2 regions of the Methylophaga sp. UBA3613 genome follow, and region 2 is predicted to be linked to the other one. Evidence: riboswitches for the same ligand, from Rfam matches in the RefSeq annotation. Region 2 holds a riboswitch; the other holds the start of a gene.
What was found. Region 2 has a riboswitch for cobalamin ahead of B3S93_RS08375 (hypothetical protein). Riboswitches for the same ligand answer to the same signal wherever they lie in the genome.
Positions count from the first base shown of each region.

Region 1: another riboswitch for cobalamin. It lies ahead of B3S93_RS06980 (cobaltochelatase subunit CobN); the one in region 2 lies ahead of B3S93_RS08375 (hypothetical protein).

Region 1 is NZ_DFLS01000006.1:147,761-153,505, forward strand. It holds gene B3S93_RS06965 (calcium/sodium antiporter) at 1-511, shown strand, start outside; gene B3S93_RS06970 (M48 family metalloprotease) at 569-1,591, opposite strand; gene B3S93_RS06975 (LemA family protein) at 1,594-2,172, opposite strand; cobalamin riboswitch at 2,366-2,673, shown strand; gene B3S93_RS06980 (cobaltochelatase subunit CobN) at 2,773-5,745, shown strand, end outside.
Region 2 is NZ_DFLS01000006.1:459,245-464,989, forward strand. It holds gene B3S93_RS08365 (O-succinylhomoserine sulfhydrylase) at 1-943, opposite strand, end outside; gene B3S93_RS08370 (TonB-dependent receptor domain-containing protein) at 1,145-2,974, opposite strand; cobalamin riboswitch at 3,036-3,231, opposite strand; cobalamin riboswitch at 3,311-3,513, shown strand; gene B3S93_RS08375 (hypothetical protein) at 3,569-4,144, shown strand; gene B3S93_RS08380 (cobyrinate a,c-diamide synthase) at 4,144-5,436, shown strand; gene bluB (5,6-dimethylbenzimidazole synthase) at 5,433-5,745, shown strand, end outside.

The DNA of each region.
Region 1 (5,745 bases), 310 kb from region 2:
CTGGTTGGTTCAAAGTGCGGTGACGATTGCCTCATCGTTTGGTGTCAGTGAAGCCGTTATTGGCTTAACCATTATCGCCGCTGGCACGTCACTTCCAGAAGTCATGACCTCTGTTGTTGCGACCATCAAAGGTGAACGGGATATTGCTATTGGTAATGTGGTAGGAAGCAATATCTTTAATATTCTGGCGGTATTGGGTTTGTCGGGTTTGTTTTCCCCTACTCCATTACTGGCAAGCGAACAGCTGATGCAGATTGATGTACCTGTTATGTTGGCTGTGGCGATTTTATGTTTACCCTTATTCTTTTTGGGAAGCACGTTAAATCGATTTGAAGGCTTCTTATTCCTGGTGTTATATGTCGCCTATGTCTGGTTTACCATTGCAATGGCCTTGTCTTTACCGTACCTCCCACAACTGCAAGCCGGACTAGTCTATGGATTGGCTCCACTGGTTGGCTTTTACGTGTTACTTTGCCTGGTAAACGATTTATTACGCAGACGCTATAATTAGTGTTAACCATTATCTCTCACTTCAAATAGGTATTATTTGGGGTGAGGGATAATTATTTTATGGAGCATTTTCTATCTCAGGCCAGCCGTTAATCTCCGGGTCAAACCCGGGTTCCAGCGCCTGTATTCGTTTTACCAAAGGTGGATGTGTAGACAGCATTCCAGACATTTTATTTGAAAGCTCGGCAAACAACATGTGCCTAGCCTCTTCCAGTTCATCATGTCTGACTTTATTGGCACCTTGTTGACTGAGGGCCCCTATTTTTTTTAACGCGCCCGCTAACGCAATAGGATCACCGGTATAACGTGTGGCATCCGCATCAGCAAGATATTCACGTTGACGAGATATCGCTGCCTGCATGATTTTTCCCATAAAAGCCCCTAGTAATCCCAGTAGAATCAGAGCAATTCCGATTAACAGTATTTGAGCACCACCTTTTCTGCCGCGCCCACCTGAATGCATCAGAATCCGTCCGACAACATAAAGTGCCATCAAGCCGTGAATCAAACCGATTACACGAAGGTTGAGCCGCATATCGAGGTTACGAATATGAGCAAATTCATGGGCGACTACTGCTGTCAGCTCATCACGATTCAATAACGTTAATGCGCCACGAGTCACGGCAATAGCCGCATTATCGGGAGAGCTACCCGCAGCGAAAGCATTAATTCCGGGTTCGTTTTCAATGATAAAAACCTGCGGTGTCTGAATGCTGGCTCCCAGCGCCACTTCCTCAACGATGTTTTGATAACGTGTAACCAAGGGATCACCGGTTATCTCGTTAATATCAGTCGCTCCCAAAGCCTGAGCAACCTTTGCACCGTCACCGCCCATGGTGACTATTTTCCAAACAGAGGTCAGAACAATCACCATAGCAACGCCGGCAGCAACCAACCCAAATAGTTGCCAGTTAACCATTAATTGTTCAGTCTGATTAATACTGTCGCCGCTCATCCTGACAGAAGCCAGCGAGGCAATCACGGCTGCAATCAACGCCACAGAAAAAATAAACAAAGTCATCATCAATCGACTTTGTTTTCGGGCATTTGCACCCAGTTGATAGCTGCTCATTGCAGCCATTTTTAAAACTCAACCTTGGGCGCGTCTTGAATCGCTTCACGGTCATCAAACTCCAGCTCTGAGGCGCGAGTAAAGCTGAACATATTGGCTAGGATATTGGTCGGAAAAGTTTCCAGAACATTGTTATATTCAAGCACCGTATTGTTGTAGCCGCGGCGCGAGGCTGCCACTTTGTTTTCAATGCTGGTCAGCTGTTCCATCAGATCACGGAAAGCACCATCCGCTTTCAGATCCGGATAAGCTTCTGATAAAGCGAAGATGCCGCCCATTGCTTTACCTAACACACCTTCAGCCTGTCCAAGCGCCAGCATTGACTTTGCATCGCCCGAGTCGGTTTGATCACGCATTTTTTCTGCTTGATTGCGGGCTTCAATTACCCCATTAAGCGTTTCCTGTTCATGCTTGGCATAGCCTTTAACGGTGCTGACCAGCTGCGGAATCATGTCGTGACGTTGCTTAAGTGTAACGTCTATCTGTTTGAATGCATTCTGGAAGATATTGCGATGCCGAACCAATTTATTGTATTCAATAATCACATATAAAATCAGCAGGCCGACAATCCCTAGTAATATCCATTCCATATTTACTCTCCTTCTATTGAATTTAATGTCGTGATTGATTATGGATTAGTTACCCATAGTATTAAACAGCTTACTGACTATGAAAGCTAAGGGCTATTAACGTTCAGCCAAATACTATCTCAAAATCACGATCAGTCTTATTAACGTATTACTGCCAATATCGCATAGTTTGACTGATTACCATTTGTCTGTATTATCGCAGGCAGTTTCAGGTGCCTTTATTGCTACATGTGATTAAGGTTAAACGGGAAACAGGTGCGCCTCTTATTTGGTTATTCCTGTACTGCCCCCGCAACGGTAAACAGTTATTTCATTGCTCTGGTCGCTATCTGCCTGATAGATCGACAGTCACTGTACTTAACAGTATGGGAAGACGAGACATGATGCCGAGGGTCTGTTTTTATCTTTCATCGCCAACATTCGTAATGGCCAGTAAAGAAAATCAGCCCCCAATATGGCTAAGCTGTAAGTCCGGAGACCGGCCCGAAGCTAACTAAGGAGTCGTGGCGGGGTGCCTGAACGTTCCGAGATTACACCCATACTGTCCCCTGCCCGCTATTTACCTAACTGGTAGCTGCTTTTGCTACGGCAGGATGTCTGATGTCTTATATTGTTAAATATCGCTTGTGTTTTCACCGACCCATTTTTCTATTTGCCCTGTTGTTTTCTCTGATAACTTCAAGTGCGTATGCCAGTGAGCATCATGTAATGGTTATTGTGTCAGATCGCTCTGCCCCGACTTTGGTCTCTGGAGCACATCAATTATTACAACAACAGCCTGATGCAGACATTCAAATCCGCACGGTCAGTCAGCTTAATGCTTTGACTGATGCTGACTTACAGCAATTAATTGATAACAGTGCAAGCATATTAGTGGTTGGTGTATTTGGCGATCCTGTGGAACGATTACTCGTTCGGCAATATAACAATGATCAAAAACGCTATGTTTTACATAGTGACCAGCGGCTTATCGAATTAAATAGCGATCCGGTTACACAATCTATTCCTAATCATATCTTGAGTGATAAAGCCTCATTAAGCACAACAACTCTGTTAGAGGCCAAACAGGTTCAATATCCCGAGTATGCTAACTGGTTACAGGCTCGTGCTTACTGGGTTAACCGTTCGACAGAGAATTCACGCAGTCTGCTGGACATGTTGCTCACAGAAGGCAGTAAAAAAGCCGAATTACAACCTGTTGGGGCTTTACGCTTTGCTTTGCATAAAGACGATAAAACTCAATGGTTAAGCCCAACTGAACTAGCCAAACAACTTGATACAACAAATCCTGTTGTCTGGTTGGTCGATCATGATACCGGCGATTTAACAGGTGAATGGAAACTGCATCAGCAGTATTGTCAGGCGCTGAACAGTCAATGTGTTTCCGTATTGGCCGCCTGGGGCGAACCCAGTGTTGAGGCTATTGAGACGATCAAAAAGGTGATGAACAAATCTTTGCCAAACACACCATGGGGAATCGTTTCTTTTCAGGACTTTGTGATTGGTGGTGGTGATGGTCGTGAGCAGGTTGAACAATTATTTACTGAGCTTAATGTTCCGGTTTTAAAAGGTATTCGTCTTAATAAATTAAGTGAGGCGGATTATGCCTTATCTTCACAGGGTATTCCTCGCGATTCGATTCATTATCGGATTGCCATGCCGGAGTTGCAAGGTGTCAGTCAGCCACAGATTCTGGCATTGACCGAGCCTGCAAAGATGGACCCACAAACCGGGGCCCAGCTGACGCAAAGTCTACCAATTAAAGAACATATAAACCGTCAGGCACTGCGCATGCAAGGCTGGCTGGCTCTACAACAAAAAGACAATGCCGATAAGCGTGTCGCCATTGTGTATTACAACCATCCCCCCGGTAGACATAATATCGGTGCTGATAATCTGAATGTGCCTGAAAGTCTGCTGGAAATATTGAATAGCCTGAAAAATGCAGGTTATCAGACTGGTGAGCTGCCAAAAGATGCGGAATCTTTGCTGGATATGCTGCAACTTAAAGGGGTGAATTTACCTGAAGACGCACAAGCATTATCAGCGATGTCCAAGGTCGCCAACACCATGACAGCGGATGAATATCAACGCTGGTTCAAACAGTTACCGGCAACTGTTCAGGCTGAAATGATTGATGGTCCTTTGGCAGCATTACAGCAGCGGATGCGTGATGCTATTGAGCAGGCACTGGCATTGGACAGTGTGACAACTCGCCAATCTCAACTCAATTTGCTAACGGCATTTATGCAGCAAACATCCACGGATCTGCATCATGCACTGGATGGTTTACGTCATCCCGGCCGCAGTCGAGCATTGGATTTATTAAATCAGCTGGAACAGGATTATCAGCAGATCATCGATGCAGCTGCTCAAGGCCATCAGCCCGACTGGCAGCATAGCGAATCCTTACATGATGCATTATTGGAAATGCAGATTGAAGGTATTCGCGGTTGGGGTGAAGTACCCGGCAAAGTGATGGTCTGGGATAATCGATTACTGATTCCCGGCGTGCAATTTGGCAATGTGTTTATCGGCCCGCAACCACCGCGTGGTTGGGAGATTCACGAAGAACTGTTGCATGCCAATATGTCTTTCCCTCCGCCACATCAATATCTGGCGTTTTATCACTATATTCAGTCGCAATTTAACGCTGATGCTATGGTGCATGTTGGTCGACATTCAACCTATGAGTTTTTACCCAAACGCAGTGTAGGTCTGGGTGAAGATGATTACCCCGCTATTATTGCCGGTGAGGTTCCGGGTCTTTATCCATATATAGTCGATGGCGTCGGTGAAGGCATACAGGCCAAACGCCGTGGACAGGCAGTTATCATCGATCATTTGACTCCCCCGCTCGCCGTCACTGAACTTTATGACGATCTGCTACAACTACGTCAGTTGATTGAAAGCGCCGAAGCTGCTTCAGATAAAGCCACACGGGATCGGGCTATTCGCAGCCTGCGTGAACAAATCGAAACTATGGGTCTGCGTAATGAATTGATCGCCAGCATGGATGAAGAGCTGCAAGTGCGTGGTGCCGGTTTCGATGAAATTGATGATGATTTTCTACTGCATGAAGTCGGTCATTATCTGACAAATTTTCAAGAGACCTTTATGCCACTGGGTCTGCATGTATTTGGCCGGGATTGGTCCGCGGATGGACTCGATACCATGATGAACTCAATTCTGGACAACACCGATTCCAGCGAGGCTCAACGTCAAGCTATCTATCAAAAATTGCAAATGTCTCCAGCGGCTGAGATTGAAGCGCTTTTGAATGGTTTGAATGGTCGTTTTATCTCTCCGGGGAAAGGCAATGATCCCATTCGCACGCCGGATGCTCTGCCCACTGGCCGTAATTTTTATGCGTTGGATGGCAGCCTGCTGCCAACCCGTGTGGGTTTTGATATCGGTCAACAACTGGCCGCACCGGTCTTGGCCGGCGAAAAGGGCAATATTGAAGGTCATGAAGTAGGCGATCGCAATAAACAAGGGGTGATTTTATGGGCCTCTGATTCAGTGCGGGATGAAGGTGCCATGATTGCGTTTGGTATGAAGCTGCTGGGTGTC
Region 2 (5,745 bases):
CTTCAAACGCAATAATGCCACCAAAATCAGATTGTTGCTGTTTTGCCAACTGATGTCCTGGATGTGACTCGAGCCCCGCATAAAACACCTGGGTAACCTGTTTCTGCTGCTGCAGCCAATGTGCCAGTTGATTGGCATTGGCTGAATGCGCTTTCATGCGTAAATCCAGTGTTTCCAAACCTTTCAGAAAAGTCCAGGCATTGAATGCACTCATGGTGGGGCCTGCTGAACGCAGGAAACCGTATACCTCTTCTCCAACCCGTTGCGCATCGCCGACCACCGCACCACCCACACAACGTCCTTGCCCATCGATATATTTGGTCGCCGAGTGAATGACGATATCGGCACCGAGTACTAATGGTAGTTGCAACGCCGGTGTACAGAAACAGTTATCAACAATTAACAGGCAGTCATGTTGCTTAGCCAAAGCCGATAATGCAGCTAAATCAGCAATTTCGTTAAGTGGATTGGAAGGTGTTTCCAGAAATAACGCTTTGGTATTGGGCTTGATCGCCGCTTTCCAGGCTGCCAGATCGGTTAACGGCACATAGTCTGTCTGCAAACCGAATTTGCTCAGATACTTATCAAACAAAACCCGTGTCGTACCGAACACACTACGTGAAGAAACAATATGATCTCCGGCAGCGCATAAGCCCATAAAAGTAGCAAGGATAGCGGACATGCCCGAAGCTGTTGCCACGCAGGACTCACCCTGTTCCAATGACGCCAGGCGTTGTTCAAAAGTACGTACGGTTGGATTGGTAAACCGTGAATAGATATTTCCCGGTTCATCTCCGCCAAATCGTGCTGCCGCCTGTTCCGCGCTATCAAACACAAAACTCGATGTGGGGAAAATCGGTTCGGAATGTTCACCTTCGGGCGTTCTTACCTGTCCGGCACGCACTGCGCGGGTAGCAAAACCTTTGTCTTTAAGATTGGTCATGACAACTCTGAAATAGCTGGAAAATCCTGACATTCTAAAAGATAAGCCTTATTGCTGACCAGCTTTATCCTTAAGTGGCTTAGAGAAATAAACCTCAGGAAAGAGATTTAAGGAAATATTGGAAAATGGCTTTATTAATAATGGTGAAATTAAGCAGTTATGCTCAGCCAACAATGACTGAGCATGCAACAATGAATTACCTTATTGCTGATAATGTAAAGACAACATATAAGTGCGATCTAAGGTATTGAAGTTGTTGACGGTTTGATATTCCTTATCGAATACATTCATTGCATTTAACTTAACTGACCAGTCGTTATCTATCTGATAAGCCACTCTGAAGTCCACCAGACCATAACCACTTAAACGCGTGTTGTTAGCGGCATCATCATAACGATAATCACTGACTTTCCAGCTGCCGCCAATTAACCAATCACCAAACTGACGATCAACATGCAGATTCGCGAAGCGCTGTGCTCTGCGTGGTAGCTTATTACCCGTTTCTTCATCTTCGGGTGTAAGCACAGTCGCATTGAACTGTACCTGCCAATTCATCAGCGTTGTAGCCAAATCGAACTCAAGACCTTTAATTTTGGCTTCAGCCACATTTTCAGTGGTGGGAAATTGATACACCAGCAAATCACGGATTTTGTTCTGGAAAGCATGAACTCCCCAAGTACCCCAATCCGTGTTGCCTAACAAACCAACGCCATAGTTTTTGGATTTTTCGGCTTCTAAATCGGGATTGCCAACAAAAAAACCAACATCTGGATAATAAAGTTCATTAAATGTTGGGGCTTTAAATGCAGTTCCTACATTCGCCGTAAACTGAAGTGCCTGTGTTAATTGATAGCCCCACTCTGCAGTGCCAGTAGTTTCTTCCCCATAGGCTTCATTATCATCATGACGTGTACTTAATAACCAACTGTGATTACCTGCATGCCCCTGCCAGCTGATAAAAATCGCCTTGTTATCACGTGAGGTTTCATCGTAATCAATCGTGCCCTCAATATGATCGTTATCATAATCCAGCCCAACATTGAGACGTTGCTGTTTTGACAGCATAAAAGTATTAACCAGACTGAAAAACCGATGACGAGTATTGAACGTGCCATCGGCAGTACCATCCGCATAATTATCTGACTCGTCGCGGGATTCAGATAAATTAAAGGACATTAGCCAATTATCCGTGAATTGATAACGTGAATTTACACCCATAACCTGTTGAATATTATCAGCATAAAAATCTTCGGTCAGGGAAAAACTATCATAATGATTTTGTGATTGAGCGCGTAAAAAATTCGCTCCAACACTCCAGTCCTTATTGATATCGTGATCAATTTTTGCTGAAACACTATTATTTCGATAACCATCATGATCCGGATTATCTTCTTCTCTGGCATTAATTCCATTGGTTGATTGATGCGAGAAATTGGCATGATAACGAGTCGTTTCATTACCTCCACTTACGCCCGCACTTGCCTGTTTAGTATTATGACTACCAATATCCACCGAAGCATAGGGAGTTGGATCCTGGTTTTTACCTTGCCGGGTAAATATCTGAATGACGCCACCAATCGCCTCTGAACCATACAAACCAGACCTCGGTCCACGTACGATTTCAATTCGTTCAATCTGATTTACCGGAAAGTCCTGGATGGCAGCCCCTCCTGATGTAGCAGAATGCCATTTAACCCCATCAACTAAAAAAAGCACATGATCTGAATTTGTGCCTCGTAAATAGACACTGCTGTTTTTCCCCAAGCCACCGCTATTTGAAATATCCATACCTGGAAACCGTGACAGTAAGCTGGGCAAATTATTAATCTGCAAACGATCTATATCCGCACGTGTGATAACGGTATTCGGGGCCAATGCATTTTCCGTGGGCATACGGTTTGCCGTAATCGTCATTGCATCAAGGGATTCCTGTTCAGCCAGAGCCGTAACAGAGAAGGTGGAAGTAGCCAGTGCCGCCAAAGTCAGTCGTGCACTGACACGCAAAGGCATGGCCTTTGTTGAAGGTTTCATATTGTCTCCTAGGGATACGCTCACCCGCGATCCAGGTTAATAAAGTCACACAACACGATTCGGTTGTGATGAACTTCAGGCCGGTCTCCGGACTCACGTTGTGGCTTGCGCCAGTACATCCGCCTTCCCACGATTAATACGCAGTGGCTGATTGGATGCATTTTCAACGTTTACCGTTGCGGGGGCAGTGTTGGATTTTCACCAACTTCCCGTTTAACTCTGATGGATATCAAAGCACCTGAAGAGGCGCGCATCTTAAATCTCCCATGGCTTATCGTCAAACCTGATAAGGACAATTAATGATTTCCAAATTGACAATATAGCTTGCTAATCCTTATTCTGTCGGCAGTTTCAGGTGTCGCGAAAGTGATGAAACGGGAAGTCGGTGCAGCCAAACATTGGATAAACCCGACACTGCCCCCGCAACGGTAAATGAGTTCAGGTTGAACGTTACGCCACTGTATCTATTACGGGAAGGTGTTCAACCGGTGACAACACCGCTCATGAGTCCGGAGACCGGCCTGAAATATCCTGGTCTGTTGACCGAAAATGCTATTAACCAAGTTGTGCGGGTGAGCACATCGGAGAACCTCAATGTCGTTATTATCTCTACGTCAGCAACTGATCGTGGCTGCACTTCTTGTCTTATTAATGGTGATGACTCGTGGTCATCATTTCGCCGATATCAACGTTTTACCCAGCGCCTCCTGGGCAGTATTTATGCTCGCCGGATTTTATCTGGCCTCAAAATTGTGGTTTCCGGCTTTTTTAGGTCTGGCTGTTGTGCTGGATTTGATGTCGGTATACATAGGCGGCGCCAGTAATTTCTGTGTTTCGCCATCTTATGGCTTTTTACTGCCTGCATATGGAAGTTTGTGGCTGGCAGGTCGCTGGTTTCAATCCAAATACCAATTTAACTGGACTGCTCTGTTTACACTGGCGATGACGCTGGTGACGGTTACCGCAGTTGCCGGCCTGTTCAGTGGCGGTGGTTTTTACTGGTTTTCAGGTCGTTATGTCGATCCAACCATGGCTGAGTATCTGACCCGGTTTGTCCAGTCCTATCCTGGCAACCTGAGTAAATTAAGCTTTTATATTGCTGCTGCCGCGGTGATTCATATCAGCTTCCGTTTTGCGAATTTGAGCCAGCGCAGTAATCAGCTACGTTAATGTCACAGCAGCCGCAAACCTGCGCTGCGCTGATTATTGCTGCCCCCGCCTCAGGTCAAGGTAAAACAACCGTTACCGCGACCTTGGCGTGGCATTATCGACGTCAGGGTAAACAGGTCCGAATTTTCAAAGTGGGTCCAGACTTTCTGGACCCAATGATCCTGTCATTTGCCTCCGGCCATCCGGTTTATCAAGTTGATTTATGGATGGTCGGTGAAACTCACTCCAGACAATTGATTGCCGACGCCGCCAAACAGGCAGATATCATTCTGATTGAAGGCGTGATGGGTTTGTTTGATGGTACGCCTTCCACAGCTGATTTAGCTGCCATTATAGAAATCCCGGTGTTAGCGGTCATTGATGCCAGTGCCATGGCACAAACATTTGCCGCTTTAGCATTCGGCTTAGCCAACTTTCGTTCGGATGTGACGTTGGCTGGTGTTCTGGCCAATCGTGTGGGCAGTGCCAGACATGCTGAAATGCTGACGTCCGCTTTACCTAACGATTTACCTTGCCTTGCTAATATGCCTCGTCAAATTGAAAGTCTGCCCAGCCGTTATCTGGGTTTGGTTCAGGCTGATGAACTCACGGATTTGACTGAGCGTCTGGACCGACTGGCAGATAGCATTCAGCTCAATCCCGAATTTGTTTTACCGCAAATCAAACTAGACTACGAACCTGTTGAAGCTTTACCGCCATTATTAAAAGATCTTCGCATCGGCGTGGCTAAGGATGCAGCGTTTGCCTTTGTTTATCAGGCAAATCTGGATTGTTTAGCCGCTATGGGGGCTGAGCTGATATTTTTTTCACCATTAACGGATACAACGCTTCCTGAGGTGGATAGCCTTTATCTGCCCGGTGGTTACCCTGAACTGCATCTGGAAACACTCAGCCAAAATATGTCGATGCGCCAGGCGATATGTGAACACATTAATGCCAATAAACCGGTTGTGGCTGAATGTGGTGGCATGTTGTATCTATGCCGTTCCTTGACTGATAAAAATGGCCATCAGGCTGAAATGTGTGGCGTGCTGGCAGCTGATGCCAAATTACAAGCCAGACTGACAGCCTTGGCTTTGCAACAAGTCACTCTTGATAATCACACTTTACGTGGGCATACCTACCACCATTCCATGTTGGAAACCCAACCGGCCGCTATCATCTATGCTGAATGCCCGAATGGCAATAAAGTCAGTGAAGCCGTGTTTCAGCAACAACGCCTGACCGCCAGCTATATCCACTTTTATTTTCCGTCAGCCCCTGAACTCATTGCCCGCTGGTTTACCCCATGAGTCAGGATAAATACCGCTTTAATGACCAGGATCGTGAGGCTGTATATCGCGCTATTGGTGAGCGTCGTGATATGCGGCATTTTATTGCTGATCCAATCGATCAGGATATTCTGCAGCGATTATTTCAAGCAGCCTGGCAGGCTCCCAGCGTAGGACTGATGCAACCTTGGCGGATGATTCGGATTACCGATACCGGCATCCGCAATGCTATTCATCAAATCGTTGAAAATGAAAGAGTGCTGACTGCCAAGGCGTTGGGTGAGCGTGAAACAGAATTTCTGCAGCTGAAAGTCGAAGGCATCAAGGATT